DNA from 4 places in the Pseudomonas sp. 2835 genome. Region 3 is predicted to be linked to each of the others. Evidence: predicted binding sites of a transcription regulator. Region 3 holds the regulator's gene; each other region holds the start of a gene.
The links. Region 3 encodes sigma-54, which starts transcription at its own class of promoters, with help from an activator protein. Its sites were predicted from a motif close to ANTGGCATNNANNTTGCTNT; they were not measured.
Positions count from the first base shown of each region.

Region 1 (4,212 bases), on a different contig from region 3:
GCCCAAGTCCAGCCCTGTCGTGCGCGGTGTCGCGAATATTCGTGGGGCAACCATCCCGATCCTCGATCTGGCGATGGCGACCGGGATGCCCGGTCTGAGTGAAGAAACCAGCAAGAGTTTCGTCATCATCACCGAGTACAACACCAAGACCCAGGGGTTTCTGGTGCATTCGGTGGAGCGCATCGTCAACATGAACTGGGAGGAGATCCATCCGCCGCCCAAGGGTACCGGGCGCGATCACTACCTGACGGCGGTGACCCGGGTTGACAACAAGATGGTCGAGATCATCGACGTGGAGAAAATCCTCGCCGAAGTAGCGCCGACCTCCGAGGCGATTTCCGCCGGCGTGGTCGATGCCGAGGTGCAGGACAAGGCGGTGATGCTGCGGGTGCTGACGGTCGATGATTCGTCGGTAGCACGCAAGCAGGTCAGCCGGTGCCTGCAGACCGTCGGCGTCGAAGTGGTGGCGCTCAACGACGGCCGTCAGGCGCTCGACTACCTGCGCAAGCTGGTCGACGAGGGCAAGCGTCCGGAGGAAGAATTTCTGATGATGATCTCCGACATCGAGATGCCGGAGATGGACGGCTACACCCTGACCGCCGAGATTCGCAGCGACCCGCGCATGCAAAAGTTGCACATCATCCTGCATACTTCGCTTTCCGGGGTGTTCAACCAGGCGATGGTCAAGAAGGTCGGTGCTGATGACTTCCTGGCCAAATTCCGCCCGGACGACCTCGCCCAGCGCGTTGTTGATCGGATCAAGGCCACGCACTAACGGCCGGGGGCCTTTGCCCCTGGCGGTACATACGATTTAAGAGGCGGCATCATTGTCTACGGGTAATTTGGATTTCGAACAGTTCCGGGTCTTCCTGGAAAAAGCCTGTGGCATCCTGCTGGGCGAAAATAAGCAATACCTGGTCTCCAGCCGTCTCAACAAGCTGATGGAACAGCAGGGCATCAAGTCCCTGGGCGAACTGGTGCAGCGTATCCAGAGCCAGCCGCGCAGCGGTTTGCGCGAGCAGGTGGTCGATGCCATGACCACCAACGAAACCCTCTGGTTTCGCGACACCTATCCGTTCGAGGTGCTGAAGAACAAGGTTCTGCCCGAGCAGATCAAGGCCAACCCTGGCCAGCGCCTGCGCATCTGGTCGGCCGCCTGTTCGTCGGGTCAGGAGCCGTACTCGATTTCCATGGCCATCGACGAGTTCGAGCGCAGCAACATCGGCCAGTTGAAGATGGGCGCGCAGATCGTCGCCACCGACCTTTCCGGCTCGATGCTGACCAACTGCAAGACCGGCGAGTACGACAGCCTGGCGATTGCCCGCGGCCTGTCCCAGGAGCGTTTGCAGCGCTACTTCGACGTCAAGGGTCCGGGGCGCTGGGCGGTCAAGGCGCCGATCCGCAGCCGTGTCGAATTCCGCTCGTTCAACCTGCTCGACAGTTATGCGAGCCTGGGCAAGTTCGACATCGTGTTCTGCCGCAACGTGCTGATCTACTTCTCGGCACAGGTCAAGAAAGACATCCTGCTGCGCATCCACGGCACCCTCAAGCCGGGTGGCTACCTGTTCCTGGGGGCCTCTGAAGCTCTCAACGGTTTGCCGGATCACTACCAGATGGTCCAGTGCAGCCCAGGGATCATTTACCAGGCCAAGTAGGCTTTAGCGGCAAGCTACAAGCTTCAAGCGGCAAGAAAGAGAGCAGATCGCGCGCCGCCTGGCTTTTTCTTGCCGCTTGAAGCTTGCCGCTTGCCGCTCTTTTGCCACTTTTCTGGCATTGCCGCCGGCGGCAAACTCCTCAAAGCCCCGTATTTACGGGGTTTTGTTTTTTGGCATGGCTCTTGCTCTGACTCAGTCAACGAAAAACCTTTGAAGGTTTCCACGACATGAGCATCAGCTTCGACAAAGCGCTCGGCATCCACGAAAAGGCATTGGGCTTTCGCGCCCAGCGTGCCGAGGTGCTGGCCAACAACATCGCCAACGCCGACACTCCCAACTACAAGGCGCGCGACATGGACTTCGCTTCGGTGCTGGCGGCGCAGGCCGAGCAGACCAGCAAGGGCCACTTCGCCCTCGACCGTACCAACGCCCGGCACATCGAAGCCGAAGGCTTGAGCATGGGCGACGAGACCTTGCAGTACCGTACGCCGATGCAGCCGTCGATCGACCAGAACACCGTCGATGCCCAGCTCGAGCAATCGAGCTACGCGGAAAACGCCGTGGGTTTCCAGGCCAGCTTCACGCTGCTCAACAGTAAATTCAAAGGGCTGGTATCGGCCCTGCGCGGAGAGTAAGTCATGTCCCTCGCCAGTGTCTTCAACATTGCCGGTAGCGGCATGAGTGCCCAGACCACGCGTCTGAATACCGTCGCTTCGAACATCGCCAACGCCGAGACCGTCTCGTCGAGCATCGACCAGACCTACCGTGCCCGTCACCCGGTGTTCGCCACTACCTTCCAGCAGGCCCAGGCCGGGGTCAGCCAGTCGCTGTTCCAGGATCAGGACGCCGCCGGCCAGGGCGTGCAGGTGCTCGGCGTGGTCGAGGACCAGAGCAACCTCGAGGCGCGCTACGAGCCGAACCATCCGGCGGCGAACAAGGACGGCTACGTCTACTACCCGAACGTCAATGTGGTGGAAGAGATGGCCGACATGATCTCCGCCAGCCGCTCGTTCCAGACCAACGCCGAGCTGATGAACACGGCCAAAACCATGATGCAGAAGGTCCTGACCCTGGGTCAGTGATAAAGGACTAAGCCAATGGCAAGTGTTAATGACCCAACAGCCGGCGTAAGCCTGAACGACGTCATCAAGGCGTCGGGCAAGAAGAACAGTGAAACCAGCGCCAACAGCGCCGCCGGTATCGCCTCGGCCACCAACAGCAAGACCGGCGCCAACAAGCAGGCCCTGGGCAAGGACGCGTTCCTGCAGTTGCTGGTGACCCAGATGCAGCACCAGAACCCGCTCGATCCGCAGGACAACAGCGAGTTCGTGGCCCAGCTGGCGCAGTTCAGCAGCCTGGAAGGCATCACCTCGCTGAACGAGTCGGTGACCGCGATTTCCGGCAACTACAAGTCCTCGCAGGCGCTGCAGGCCTCGTCGCTGGTCGGTCGCTCGGTGATCGCCCAGACCGACAAGGCCGTGGTCGACACCACCAAGAGCTTCAACGGTTCGGTGGTGGTCCCGCAGGCGCTCAGCAATGCCACCGTCACCATTACCGACAAGGATGGCAAGGTGGTCAAGACCATCGACATGGGGGCGCAGAAGGCCGGTAATGCCTCTTTCGTCTGGGATGGCACCAACGACAAGGGCGAGAAGGTCGATCCGGGTACCTACACCTTTGCCGCCAAGACCACTGTCGATGGCAAGCAGCTGGACATGTACACCATGCTGCCGGCCACCGTCAGCAGCGTCACCATCAGTCAGACTGGCGGCGAGATGATGCTCAATCTTGCTGGCCTGGGCAGCATCGCCCTGTCCAAAGTCCAAACCATCGGTATATAGAGCCGGCTAACGCGGCACAAGGAGTGAAAGATGTCATTCAATATCGGCCTTAGCGGTCTCTATGCAGCCAACAAGCAACTGGACGTGACCGGCAACAACATCGCCAACGTCGCCACCACCGGTTTCAAATCGTCGCGCGCAGAATTCGCCGACGTCTACTCGGCCAACAAGCTCGGCGTCGGTACCAACAACATCGGTAACGGTGTGCGCCTGGCAGCGGTATCGCAGCAATTCACCAATGGCGATATCACCAACACCGGCAACGTGCTGGACATGGGTATCCAGGGTCAGGGCTTCTTCGTTCTCAGCGATAACGGCGCGCTCAGCTACACCCGTGCCGGTGCCTTCCAGACCAACAAGGACAACTATGTTGTCACTGCTGACGGCCTGCGCCTGCGCGGCTACGGCGTCGATGAAAACGGCAAGATCATCAATGGCGTGCTGACTGACCTCAAGATCGACACTTCGGCGTTGGCGCCAAAGAGCACCACCGCGATCGATCAGGGCCTGAACCTGAACTCGTCGGACAAGGTCATTCCGGCGACCACCACCTTCAGCCCGACCGACGAAAACAGCTGGAACAAGACCTTCGCCACCAAGATCTACGACAGCCAGGGTAATGAGCACGTCATGGATCAGTACTACGTCAAGACCGGGACCAACACCTGGAAGTCGTATACCCTGATCGATGGCCGCAACCCGCTGAACCCGGCCCA
Region 1 is NZ_JBNDLE010000012.1:30,091-34,302, forward strand. Features, by position in the region: gene ABIE20_RS17740 (chemotaxis protein CheV) at 1-775, shown strand, start outside; gene cheR (protein-glutamate O-methyltransferase CheR) at 828-1,655, shown strand; gene flgB (flagellar basal body rod protein FlgB) at 1,883-2,290, shown strand; gene flgC (flagellar basal body rod protein FlgC) at 2,294-2,737, shown strand; gene flgD (flagellar hook assembly protein FlgD) at 2,753-3,496, shown strand; gene flgE (flagellar hook protein FlgE) at 3,527-4,212, shown strand, end outside.
Region 1: the regulator sigma-54 is predicted to act here: its motif matches at 1,825-1,844, upstream of flgB (flagellar basal body rod protein FlgB).

Region 2 (4,212 bases), on a different contig from region 3:
TTTTTTTGCCCGTCCGTGCCTGCCCGCTGCCGAGCTGCCGGACGCCGATTTTCCGCTGGTACTCAACACTGGGCGGGTCCAGCACCAGTGGCACACCCTGACCAAGACCGGCAAGGTGGCGGCGCTGAACAAGCTCGACCCCGGGCCGTTCGTGGAGATTCACCCGGACGATGCCGAGCGCCTGGGTATCGCTGACAAGGATCAGGTGCAGATCCGCTCGCGACGCGGGCAGGCCGTGCTGCCGGCACGGCTCAGCCCCCGGGTGCTGCCGGGCAACTGCTTTGCGCCGTTTCACTGGAACGACGTTTATGGCGAGAACCTGGCGATCAATGCCGTCACCAGTGACGCCGTCGACCCGCTATCGCTGCAGCCGGCCTTCAAGTTCTGCGCGGTGGCCCTGAGCCGGGTGGCCGGTGAGCGCATAGATGCCGTCCAGATCGATCATCAGCCTGTTTCGTTGCAGGACAAACACCTGCTGCTCTGGGCCTCGCAGACCGGCAACGCTCAGGCCTTGGCCGAGCAATGTGCAGAGCGCCTGCGCCAGGTCGGCTTGCCGGTGCAGTTGAGCTGCATGGACGACATCGCCCTGGAACAACTGGACGGCCTGGCCAGCCTGCTGCTGATCGCCAGCACGTTTGGCGACGGTGATGCGCCCGACTGCGGCGCGGCGTTCTGGCGCGGGCTGCAGGGCGAGCATGCGCAACGCTGCGCCGGTTTGCCTTACGCGGTGCTGGCCCTGGGGGATTCCAGTTATGAACAGTTCTGCGGGTTTGGTCGCAAGCTGGATCAGCGCCTGGCCGAACTGGGCGCCAAGCGCTTGCTCGAACGGGTCGATTGCGAGGGCGATTTGCATGAATCAGCGGGGCAGTGGCTGCAGGCATTGCTGGGCAAGCTGGGCCACAGCGACCTGCTGCTCGAAGCACCAACGCCCACGGCTAGCGGTTTCAGCAAGATGCGGCCGTTGCCAGCCACCCTGGTCGGCAACCGCCTGCTCAACGGCCCAGGTGCGGTAAAGGAAACCCGCCAGTTGGTGTTCGACCTGGGCGACAGCGGTTTCACTTATCAGGCTGGCGACGCCCTGGGCGTATGGCCGCGCAACTGTCCGGGGTTGGTGGATGAACTGCTGACTGCCACCCGCTTCGACGGCGGTCGCAGTGTCAGCCTCAAGGGACAGGCCGACATGCCCTTGGCCGAGGCGCTGCTGGAACACCTGGAGATCGCCCGCATCACCCCGCAGATGCTTGAGGCTTTCGCCCCCGGTGATGCGCAACTGCGCGCCTTGCTTGAGCCGCACAACAAGGCTGTGCTCAAGGGCTGGCTGTGGGGCAAGCAACTGATCGACCTGGTGCATGCGTGCAAGCCCCAACTGAGCCTGCAGGCTTGGCTCGAATTGCTCAAACCCTTGCAGCCGCGGCTGTACTCGATCAGCTCAAGCCAGAAGCTGCATCCACATCAGGTGCACCTGACGGTTGCGACTGTGCGTTACGGGCGGCGCAAGGGCGTGTGCTCGACCTACCTGGCCGACCGCAGCGAGCCCGCTCGGGTCGAGATCTTCACCCAGCCGACCGCGCACTTTCGCCTGCCCGACGACAGCTCGGCGCCGGTGATCATGGTCGGGCCTGGTACTGGCGTGGCGCCGTTCAGGGCGTTCCTGCAGGAGCGTCAGGCGCAAGGTGCCAGCGGCCGCAACTGGCTGTTGTTTGGTGAACAGCAGGCGGCCACGGATTTCTATTACCGTGACGAGTTGTTGGCCTGGCAGCGTGACGGTCACCTGACCCGCCTGGACACCGCGTTTTCCCGCGACCAGGCGCAGAAGATCTACGTGCAGCAGCGCATGCTCGAGCAGGGCGCCGAGCTATGGCGCTGGCTGGAGGAAGGCGGGCATTTTTATATCTGTGGCGATGCCGGGCGCATGGCCCGGGATGTCGATACGGCGCTCAAGCAGGTGGTGCAGCAGCATGGCGGCATGAGTGTGGAGCGGGCCGAGGCTTATGTCGGCGAACTGAACCGTGCCAAGCGTTACCTGCGTGACGTGTATTGAAGTGCCCCATAACAGGGAGCGCTGCACCAGCCTGGGTCGGTAACGGCGCCAGTGGAACGCGCACAAACCCAGGTTTGAAAGGCTTTGGCACTTGGCACGCTCCCTGCTTTTACAGATTTACAACGTCCTCGCGGGTCAATGGCGATTCGCAACCGGGACTACAAAAACAGACCAGGCAAAGGCGCCTGGAGCTTCGGCTCCAGGCGCCTTTTTTTTGTTTTTCGGGGTTGGCCCCAGCAGCAAAGCCAGCGTGATTGGCCTTGAGTGAGGATCGGGTATGAATGGGTTTACCAGCATCGAAGCGCGGCAACAGCTGATCATCGTCGGCAACGGCATGGTCGGTCATCACTGCGTCGAGCAACTGATCGAACGCGGTGCCCTGGGCCGTTTCCAGGTGCGGGTGTTCGGCGAAGAACGCCAGCGCGCCTACGACCGCGTGCACCTGTCGGAATACTTCAGTGGCAGCGATGCCGAAACCCTGGCCCTGGGCGAGGCGGGCTTGTACGCCGGCCACGGCATTCACCTGCACCTGGGCGAGCCGGTGCTGGAGATCGATCGTGAGCGCTGCGAGGTGGTCACCGGCGCCGGGCGCTACCCTTACGATCAACTGGTGCTGGCCACCGGCTCCTATCCGTTCGTGCCGCCGATCGAAGGCTCGCAGGGGGCGGCGCGCCTGGTCTATCGCACCCTTGATGATCTCGATGCGATCCGCGTCGCGGCCGCCAGTGCTCGCCGTGGGGTGGTAGTCGGTGGCGGCCTGCTCGGTCTTGAGGCAGCCAATGCCTTGAAATCCCTCGGCCTGGAAGCCCACGTGGTGGAGTTCGCTCCGCGTCTGATGCCGGTGCAACTGGATGCCGAAGGCGGCGCCGCCTTGCGGGCGCAGATCGAAGCCCTGGGTGTCGGCGTGCACTTGTCGCGGGCGACTCAGGCCATCGTTGCCGGTGACGAGTACCGCTACCGGATGAACTTCGACGGCGGCGAGTTTCTGGAAACCGACCTGATCGTGTTCTCCGCCGGTATCCGCCCGCAGGATGCCCTGGGTCGCAGCAGCGGCCTGGATATCGCCCAGCGCGGCGGGGTGGTGATCGACAGTGGGTGCCGCAGCAGCGACCCGCGGATCTTTGCCATCGGCGAATGCGCGTCGTTGAACGGCAGCGTGTTCGGCCTGGTAGCGCCGGGCTATAGCATGGCGCGCACGGTGGCGGCGACGCTGGCCGGTGAAGACGCTGGCAGTTTTACCGGGGCCGACATGTCGACCAAGCTCAAGCTGCTCGGTGTCGATGTCGGCTCAATCGGCGACGCCCACGGCGCCACACCCGGGGCGCGCAGCTATCGCTTTATCGACGAAGCGGCGTCGGCCTATCGCCGCCTGGTGGTTGATGCCAGCGGCAAACGGGTGATCGGCGCGGTGCTGGTCGGCGACAACAGCTATTACGACACCCTGCTGCAGTACGTGCAGAACGGCATTGCCCTGCCCGCCGATCCGGCCGGGCTGATCCTGCCGCAGTCGGCCGGCGCGCCGGCACTGGGCGCCGATGCCTTGCCCGCCAGCGCGACCATTTGCTCCTGCCACAACGTCAGCAAGGGCGCGATCTGCGCTGCCATCGACAGTGGCTGCGGCGAGCTCGGCCAGCTCAAGCAGCAGACCAAGGCCTGTACCGGTTGCGGTGGGTGTGCGGCGTTGCTCAAGCAGGTCTTCGAGCATGAACTGATCGCCCGCGGCGTCAGCGTCGACAAGAGCCTGTGCGAACACTTCGCCTACACCCGCCAGGAGTTGTACGCGCTGGTGCGGGTTGAAGGCATCCTCAGTTTCGACGAGATGCTCGCCAAACATGGACGCGGGCACGTCGGCTGCGATATCTGCAAACCCACGGTCGGCTCGATCCTCGCCTCGTGCTGGAACCAGCCGATCATGGAACCATCGCTGGTGCCGCTGCAGGACACCAACGACACCTTCATGGCCAACATGCAGAAGAACGGCACCTATTCGGTGGTGCCGCGCATTCCCGGTGGCGAGATCACTCCCGAGAAGCTGATCGTCATCGGCGAAGTAGCGAAAAAATACGACCTCTACACCAAGATCACCGGCGGCCAGCGCATCGACCTGTTCGGCGCCCAGTTGCACGAATTGCCAGAGATCTGGGCTGAGCTGATTGCCGCAGGCTTCGAGA
Region 2 is NZ_JBNDLE010000017.1:83,457-87,668, forward strand. Features, by position in the region: gene ABIE20_RS21255 (molybdopterin-dependent oxidoreductase) at 1-2,041, shown strand, start outside; gene nirB (nitrite reductase large subunit NirB) at 2,319-4,212, shown strand, end outside.
Region 2: the regulator sigma-54 is predicted to act here: its motif matches at 2,132-2,151, upstream of nirB (nitrite reductase large subunit NirB).

Region 3 (4,212 bases):
GTTACTGGCGGCCGCACGCAGTTTTTCGCGTACGTCCTGGCGGTCGAGCATGCTGGCGATCTGGCGCAGCAGCTCCAGGTGCGCATCGGTAGCCGCTTCCGGGACCAGCAGTACGAACAGCAGGTCGACCGGGGCGCCATCGATGGCGTCGAAATCAATAGGGGCGTCAAGGTGCAACAGCGCGCTGACCGGCGACTCACAGCCCTTGAGGCGGCAATGGGGAATGGCAATGCCGTTGCCGAAACCGGTGGAGCCCAGTTTTTCCCGGGCGATCAGGGCTTCGTACACGATCTGGGTGTCCAGCTCGGGCACTTCTTTGCCGATCAGATTGGCGATCTGTTCGAGCGCACGTTTTTTACTGCCGCCCGGCACGTTCACGAGGGAACGGCCGGGGGTCAGGATGGTTTCAAGTCGGATCATGGATGAGGGGGATCAGCGGGCCGCTGCACCTTGCAGCAGGCTTTGCTGTTTTTCCTTGTGTTTTTTCAGTTGGCGGTCGAGCTTGTCAGTCAAGGCGTCGATCGCTGCATACATGTCTTGGTGTTCGGCATTTGCAACCACTTCGCCGCCCGGGATCTGCAGGGTGGCCTCGATCTTCTGTTGAAGCTTCTCGACCTTCATGATTACCGTCACATTGGTAATCTTGTCGAAATGCCCCTCCAAGCGAGCAAGCTTTTCAAGTACGTACTCACGCAGGGGCTGAGTAACTTCTACATGCTGTCCACTGATATTGACTTGCATACAGCTTCTCCTTTGTTGCCGGTGCATAAGAGGCAGGTATTGCGCCTGCCACTGAACTGCGGTGGCACACCTCAGGAGCCGTTACATCAATCGCTTGCGCTCGCTCGACGGTGCAATGCCGAGGGACTCGCGGTACTTGGCGACGGTGCGACGTGCTACCTGGATGCCTTGTGCCTCCAGTAAACCAGCGATCTTGCTGTCACTCAATGGCTTTTTCTGATTTTCCGCTGCAACCAGTTTCTTGATGATCGCGCGGATCGCCGTGGACGAGCATTCACCGCCTTCGGAGGTGCTGACGTGGCTGGAGAAAAAGTACTTCAGCTCGTAAATTCCGCGGGGCGTGTGCATGTATTTTTGCGTGGTCACGCGGGAAATGGTCGACTCGTGCATGCCCACCGCTTCGGCGATGTCGTGCAGCACCAGCGGCTTCATCGCCTCGTCGCCATGATCGAGGAAGCCGCGCTGGTGCTCGACGATCTGGGTGGCGACCTTCATCAAGGTTTCGTTGCGGCTTTGCAGGCTCTTGATGAACCAGCGCGCCTCCTGCAACTGGTTGCGCATGAAGGTGTTGTCGGCGCTGGTGTCGGCGCGACGGACGAAGCCTGCGTACTGCGGGTTGACGCGCAGGCGCGGTACCGCTTCCTGGTTGAGCTCGACCAGCCAGCGCTCGTTGTCCTTGCGCACGATCACGTCGGGTACCACGTATTCGGCTTCGCTGGATTCGATTTGCGAGCCCGGGCGCGGGTTGAGGCTCTGTACCAGTTCGATGACCTGGCGCAGCTCGTCTTCCTTGAGCTTCATGCGGCGCATCAGCTGGCTGTAGTCGCGGCCGCCGAGCAGGTCGATGAAGTCGCTGACCAGGCGCTGGGCTTCGGTCATCCACGGCGTGCGCGGCGGCAGTTGGCGCAGTTGCAGCAACAGGCACTCGCTGAGGTTGCGCGCGCCGATACCGGCGGGCTCGAACTGCTGGATGCGGTGCAGCACGGCTTCGACTTCGTCCAGCTCGATGTCGAGCTCGGGGTCGAAGGAGTCGCAGATTTCTTCCAGGGTTTCGTCGAGATAACCCTGGTTGTTGATGCAGTCGATCAGGGTCACGGCGATCAGCCGGTCGGTGTCGGACATCGGTGCCAGGTTGAGCTGCCAGAGCAGGTGGCTCTGCAGGCTTTCGCCAGCGGAGGTGCGGGTGGTGAAGTCCCACTCGTCATCATCGTTGCTGGGCAGGCTGCTGGCGCTGGTCTGGTAGATGTCTTCCCAAGCGGTATCGACCGGCAGCTCGTTGGGGATGCGTTCGTTCCATTCGCCTTCTTCGAGGTTGTCCACCGTCGGGGCGGTCTCCTGGAAGCTGGTTTCCTGAACTTCGGCGACGGGTTTGCTCTCGGCGTTGTCGGCCATCGGGTCGCTGTTGTCGAAGTCGTCGCCATCTTCCTGGCGCTCGAGCATCGGGTTTGATTCCAGCGCTTCCTGGATTTCCTGCTGGAGATCCAGGGTAGAAAGCTGGAGCAGACGTATGGCCTGTTGCAACTGCGGGGTCATCGTCAGTTGCTGGCCCATTCTTAGGACGAGCGATGGTTTCATGGCAGGGGCTTAACACCTTATTTGCCGGCGCACATGCGCCATCCACTACAAGGGCACCGAAGCGCCAACTTTAAGCAAATTATATGCCTGAAATTGCAGCGTTTGCCTAGAGCGCCGTAACAATTAAGCCATCATCTGGCCTGTTTACGAGCGCTCCGGCAGCGCCTTACACCTTGAGCCTACAGGCGGAACTCATGGCCGAGGTAAACCTCTTTGACCAGGTCGTTGGCCAGGATGGTCTCTGCATCGCCTTCGGCGATCAGCTGGCCATCGTTGACGATGTAAGCGGTTTCGCAGATATCCAGGGTTTCACGGACGTTGTGGTCGGTGATCAGAACGCCGATGCCCTTGGCCTTCAGGTGATGGATGATCTGCTTGATGTCGCCAACCGAGATCGGGTCGACACCGGCAAAGGGTTCGTCGAGCAGGATGAACTTGGGTGCGGTGGCCAGGGCGCGGGCAATCTCGACGCGGCGGCGCTCACCACCGGAAAGGCTCATGCCGAGGTTGTCGCGGATGTGGCTGATGTGGAATTCCTGCAGCAGGCTTTCCAGCTCCTTGCGCCGGCCATCGCGGTCCAGGTCCTTGCGGGTTTCGAGGATCGCCATGATGTTGTCGGCGACCGACAGCTTGCGAAAGATCGAGGCTTCCTGCGGCAGGTAGCCAATACCGGCGCGGGCACGGCCGTGCATGGGCTGGTGACTGACATCAAGGTCGTCGATCAGCACGCGGCCCTGATCGGCCTGAACCAGGCCGACGATCATGTAGAAGCAGGTAGTCTTGCCGGCGCCGTTAGGGCCGAGCAGGCCGACGATCTGGCCGCTGTCGATCGACAGGCTGACGTCGCGGACCACTTGCCGGCTCTTGTAGCTCTTGGCCAGGTGCTGGGCTTTGAGGGTTGCCATTTACTCGGCCTTCTTCTTCGGCTGGATCACCATGTCGATGCGCGGACGCGACTCGGTGACTTTGCCACCGCGACCGGCGGTAGCGATCTGTTTCACCGTGTCATAGACGATCTTCTCGCCTTCGGTGGTGTTGCCTTCGTTGATAACCTTGGCGCGGTCGATCAGGACGATGCGGTTTTGCGGCGCATTGTACTGGATGGTCTTGCCATAGCCCTGCATCTTGTCTGGCTTGGCGGCGCTCTGCTGCTGTTCGAAGTAGGCCAGGTTGCCCACCGAGGTCACCACGTCGATGTCGCCACCGGCGGTACGGGTGATGGTCACGGTGTTGCCTTTGATCATCATCGAGCCCTGGGTGATGATCACGTCACCGGTGTAGGTGGCGATGCCTTTCTTGTCGTCCAGTTGAGCGTGGTCGGCCTGGATGCGGATCGGCTGGTCACGGTCGTTCGGCAGGGCCCAGGCGCTCGCGCTTCCCAGTGCTGCGCTCAGGCTGAGCAAAAAGGGGAGGGTTTTAACGAGCCTCATACTGTCCTCTTACGTTGGACAGCAGGTCCATCCTGCCGTCTTTCAAATACGCTTTCATTCCATTGCCCGTAGTGACGCCACCGGCGCCGTCGATTCTAACGGCTTGCTCGGTTTGCGCATATTGCTTCTGCGGGAATACCGTCATGCGGCTGCTGGTAATGATCATGGTGCGGTTCTTTTCGTCGGTGCGGGCAACCCGTACCGAATCGATCAGTTCGACTTCGCTGCCGTCGGGATTGACCTCGCCGCGCTCGCTCTGCACGTGCCACGGATAAGTGGTGCCGCGGTACATCTGCAGGTCGGGTTTGGTCAGCAGGGTGACTTCGCTGGCCTTGAGGTGCTCGACCTTGTCGGCGGTCATCTCGTACTGCATCTTGCCGTCAGGCAAAAACTGCACGCTGTGAGCGTTCACCGCGTAATAGTCGATGGCGCTCTGGTCCGGCCCGGCAACCGGCTTGTTGTCGAG
Region 3 is NZ_JBNDLE010000002.1:345,432-349,643, forward strand. Features, by position in the region: gene ptsN (PTS IIA-like nitrogen regulatory protein PtsN) at 1-420, opposite strand, end outside; gene hpf (ribosome hibernation-promoting factor, HPF/YfiA family) at 433-741, opposite strand; gene ABIE20_RS03685 (RNA polymerase factor sigma-54) at 823-2,316, opposite strand; gene lptB (LPS export ABC transporter ATP-binding protein) at 2,496-3,221, opposite strand; gene lptA (lipopolysaccharide transport periplasmic protein LptA) at 3,222-3,746, opposite strand; gene lptC (LPS export ABC transporter periplasmic protein LptC) at 3,733-4,212, opposite strand, start outside.

Region 4 (4,212 bases), on a different contig from region 3:
GCCATGTCGAACTGCTTCTCTTCATGGTCGACGCGATGACGCTTGGCGCAGGTAGTCGGGTTCACCGAAATAACGCCGCAGTATTCAGGCATGTGCTTGGCAAACTCGGCGGTGCCGATCTGCTGGGCCTGGTCGATGATGTCCTGCTTGTGGCTGGCGAGCAAGGGGCGCAACACCAGTTTCTCGGTGGCCGAGTCGATCACCGCAAGGTTTGGCAGGGTCTGGCTCGAGACCTGGGAGATGGCTTCACCGGTCACCAGGGCGTCGATCTGCAGACGGTCGGCGATGTTGGTCGCCGCACGCAGCATCATGCGCTTGAGGGTCACGCCCATGTAGCTGTTGTCGACCTTGCCGAGGATCTCGCCGACCACTTCTTCGAACGGCACGCTGACGAACAGCACGCGCTGGCTGCTGCCGTACTTTTTCCACAGGAAGTGGGCGACTTCCATCACCCCCAGCTCGTGGGCACGGCCGCCAAGGTTGAAGAAGCAGAAATGGGTCATCAGGCCACGGCGCATCATCTGGTAGGCGGCGACGGTGGAGTCGAAGCCACCGGACATCAGCACCAGGGTCTGCTCCAGCGCGCCCAGCGGGTAACCGCCGATGCCTTTGTGCTGGTTGTGGATGATATACAGGCGCTTGTCGCGCACCTCGATGCGCACTTCGACTTCCGGGGTACGCAGGTCGATACCGGCTGCGCCGCACTGCTGGCGCAGCTGGCTGCCGACGTAACGGTCGACGTCCATCGAGCTGAAGTCATGGTGGCCACCACGCTTGCAGCGTACGGCGAAGCGCTTGCCGGCCAGCAGGTGACCGAAGTGCTGCTTGCACTTGGCGACGATGTCGTCGAAATCACCCAGCGGGTATTCGTCGACCTGCAGGAAGTGGGCAATGCCCGGCGTGCAGCTCAAACGCTCGGTCATCTCGCGCAGGACTTTCTCGTCCTCGATGTGAGTGATCACTTCGAGGTTATCCCAGACACCGTTAACCGCGAGCGCAGGATCGAGGTCCTTGAGCACGTTGCGGATGTTGCGGGCCAGTTGACGGATGAAGCGCTTGCGAACCGGCCGGCTCTTGATGGTGATCTCTGGGAAGACTTTTACGATTAGTTTCATGAAAAACAGCGCGCGAGGTGCCGACTAAAAAAGTGGGGCGCGGATTATAGCGGAAATTGCTCAAGCTTTGAGCAACTTTTGTACAGAAGGTTTTCTGCGCACCAAAATGATGCATCATGCAGGTTTAGCGCATCTTTAAAGTGCAGAAAAAAGCCGCGGATTTATCAATTCGGCCGAAAACGCTTGGGTTTGGGGCAAAAATCCCAACTCGGGGCACTGGCATGCAATTTGCTCCCTTGTGAGGCAGGTTGCCTTGGCCGACTATTCGCGCCCGGCATCACCCAAATTAAAGGGCTGCACAGGCAAGCTCTACCCCACCCGGAGGACACTATGTCGAAGTCGGTTCAACTCATCAAAGATCATGACGTTAAATGGATTGATCTGCGCTTCACTGACACCAAAGGCACTCAGCACCACGTGACCATGCCAGCTCGTGACGCGCTGGATGAAGATTTCTTCGAAGCCGGCAAGATGTTCGACGGTTCCTCCATCGCTGGCTGGAAAGGCATCGAAGCCTCCGACATGATCCTGATGCCGGACGACTCCTCCGCCGTGCTCGACCCGTTCACTGAAGAGCCGACCCTGATCCTGGTCTGCGACATCATCGAACCTTCGACCATGCAAGGCTACGACCGCGACCCACGCGCCATCGCCCGCCGCGCCGAAGAGTACCTGAAGACCACCGGTATCGGTGACACCGTGTTCGTCGGTCCAGAGCCTGAATTCTTCATCTTCGACGAAGTGAAGTTCAAGTCCGACATCTCCGGCTCGATGTTCAAGATCTACTCCGAGCAAGGCTCGTGGATGTCCGACCAGGACGTCGAAGGCGGCAACAAAGGCCACCGTCCAGGCGTCAAAGGCGGCTACTTCCCGGTACCACCGTTCGACCACGACCACGAAATCCGTACTGCCATGTGCAACGCCATGGAAGAAATGGGCCTGGTCATCGAAGTCCACCACCACGAAGTGGCAACTGCCGGCCAGAACGAAATCGGCGTGCAGTTCAACACCCTGGTGAAGAAGGCTGACGAAGTTCAGACCCTCAAATACTGCGTGCACAACGTTGCCGACGCCTACGGCCGCACCGCAACCTTCATGCCTAAGCCACTGTACGGCGACAACGGCTCGGGCATGCACGTGCACATGTCCATCTCCAAAGATGGCAAGAACACCTTCTCCGGCGAAGGCTATGCCGGCCTGTCCGACACCGCCCTGTACTTCATCGGCGGTATCATCAAGCACGGTAAGGCCCTGAACGGCTTCACCAACCCGGCTACCAACTCCTACAAGCGTCTGGTACCAGGCTTCGAAGCACCGGTCATGCTGGCCTACTCGGCGCGCAACCGTTCCGCCTCGATCCGCATCCCGTACGTTTCCAGCCCGAAAGCCCGCCGCATCGAAGCGCGCTTCCCGGACCCGGCTGCCAACCCGTACCTGTGCTTCGCAGCACTGATGATGGCCGGCCTGGACGGTATCCAGAACAAGATCCACCCAGGCGATGCCGCCGACAAGAACCTGTACGACCTGCCGCCTGAAGAGGCGAAAGAGATCCCACAGGTTTGCGGCAGCCTGAAAGAAGCCCTGGAAGAGCTGGACAAAGGCCGTGCGTTCCTGACCAAGGGCGGCGTGTTCTCCGACGACTTCATCGATGCCTACATCGCGCTGAAAAGCGAAGAAGAAATCAAGGTCCGCACCTTCGTACACCCACTGGAATACGAGCTGTACTACAGCTGCTAAGCCAGTGACGCTCGCGCAAGCGGCGTAGCTTGAAAAAGGCCTCCTTCGGGAGGCCTTTTTCATACATGTTCTTCAGACCCTCCTGATAGGGCATCCCACTGACCTCGACCATGCTGGCTCGGCACACCACGCCCGAGCCCATCATGATCCGCACCTTCATCACGCTTTTTCTGCTTGCCCTGCTGGCAGGTTGCAGCACCCCGCCAGCACAGCTCGATTCACAGGTGCTGCTGCGCACCAGCAAAGCCTGGGATGGCAGCCCCTACCCGCGTTACCCCGACGGGCCTGCGGAGCTGACCCTGGTTAAAATCCACATTCCGCCTGAAACAACCCTCGACTGGCACAGCCATCCGCAGCCCAACGCCGGCTACCTGCTTGCAGGTGAACTGCTGGTGGAAACCCGCGACAGCAACAAACAGGTAAGCATCAAGGCCGGAGACGCCCTCGCCGAGATCGTCGATGGCGTACATCGTGGGCGTACTGGCAGGCAGCCGGCCGAGTTGATCGTTTTTTATGCAGGCAGCCAGGGTGTGCCGCTTTCCCAGCCTGCGGCATCTACCACCCCACTCACCGCCTTGCTCAATAGCATCGACCAGCGCCTGCTCATCGCCCACGCGGTCGCCCTGAACAAATGGGACTCGGGCCAGCCAGTAGAAGCACCTGAACGCGAGCAGCAGGTGATTGCCAACGCTCGGGCCCAGGCCGTGCGTTTTGGTGTCGATGAACAACGGGCAGCGCTGTTCTTCGCCGACCAGATCGAAGCCAACAAGCTGCTGCAGTACAGTGCGCTGTCGCGCTGGCACGCCGTCGGCAGCGCACCGCAAACCCCGCGGGTCGACCTGAGCAGCCAGTTGCGCCCGCAGCTGGATCGCCTGCAACGCACCCTGCTAGGCCAACTGGCCGAGTTTGATCGCAACCGCCCGACGCAATGCCAGGCGAACCTCGCCCAAGCCATCGCTCAACAGGGCAAAGACCCACAGCAATCCCTGGCCCTGATTCGCGCCACCACGCATTTGTGCTCGCCGCAGTAATCCTTCCTCTATGCTCTATATTGGTGCACGCATCTGCCTGCACCTGAGCAACTCAGCCCATTTTGGTTCACGAAAAGCGCGACTTCAGGACTTTGTAGGCATTTTTCGCGCAAATACAGGTCTTAATCCGGAAATTCCGCTTCTTTTCGGAGCCTTGGTTTGCTTTTTGCATTTTCTTTGTACCAGCGGATTACCAGCGACCGCGACTTGGGCCCAGGCCGAGGTTGTATGAGCCAAAAGAGGTCAACGACGCCCCATGACCATCAGCGATGCACTGCACCGACTGCTACTGGACAACCTGACCACCGCCACCATCCTGCTCGACGCCG
Region 4 is NZ_JBNDLE010000011.1:8,892-13,103, forward strand. Features, by position in the region: gene thiI (tRNA uracil 4-sulfurtransferase ThiI) at 1-1,115, opposite strand, end outside; gene glnA (glutamate--ammonia ligase) at 1,446-2,852, shown strand; gene ABIE20_RS16890 (chorismate mutase) at 2,996-3,883, shown strand; gene glnL (nitrogen regulation protein NR(II)) at 4,140-4,212, shown strand, end outside.
Region 4: the regulator sigma-54 is predicted to act here: its motif matches at 1,331-1,350, upstream of glnA (glutamate--ammonia ligase).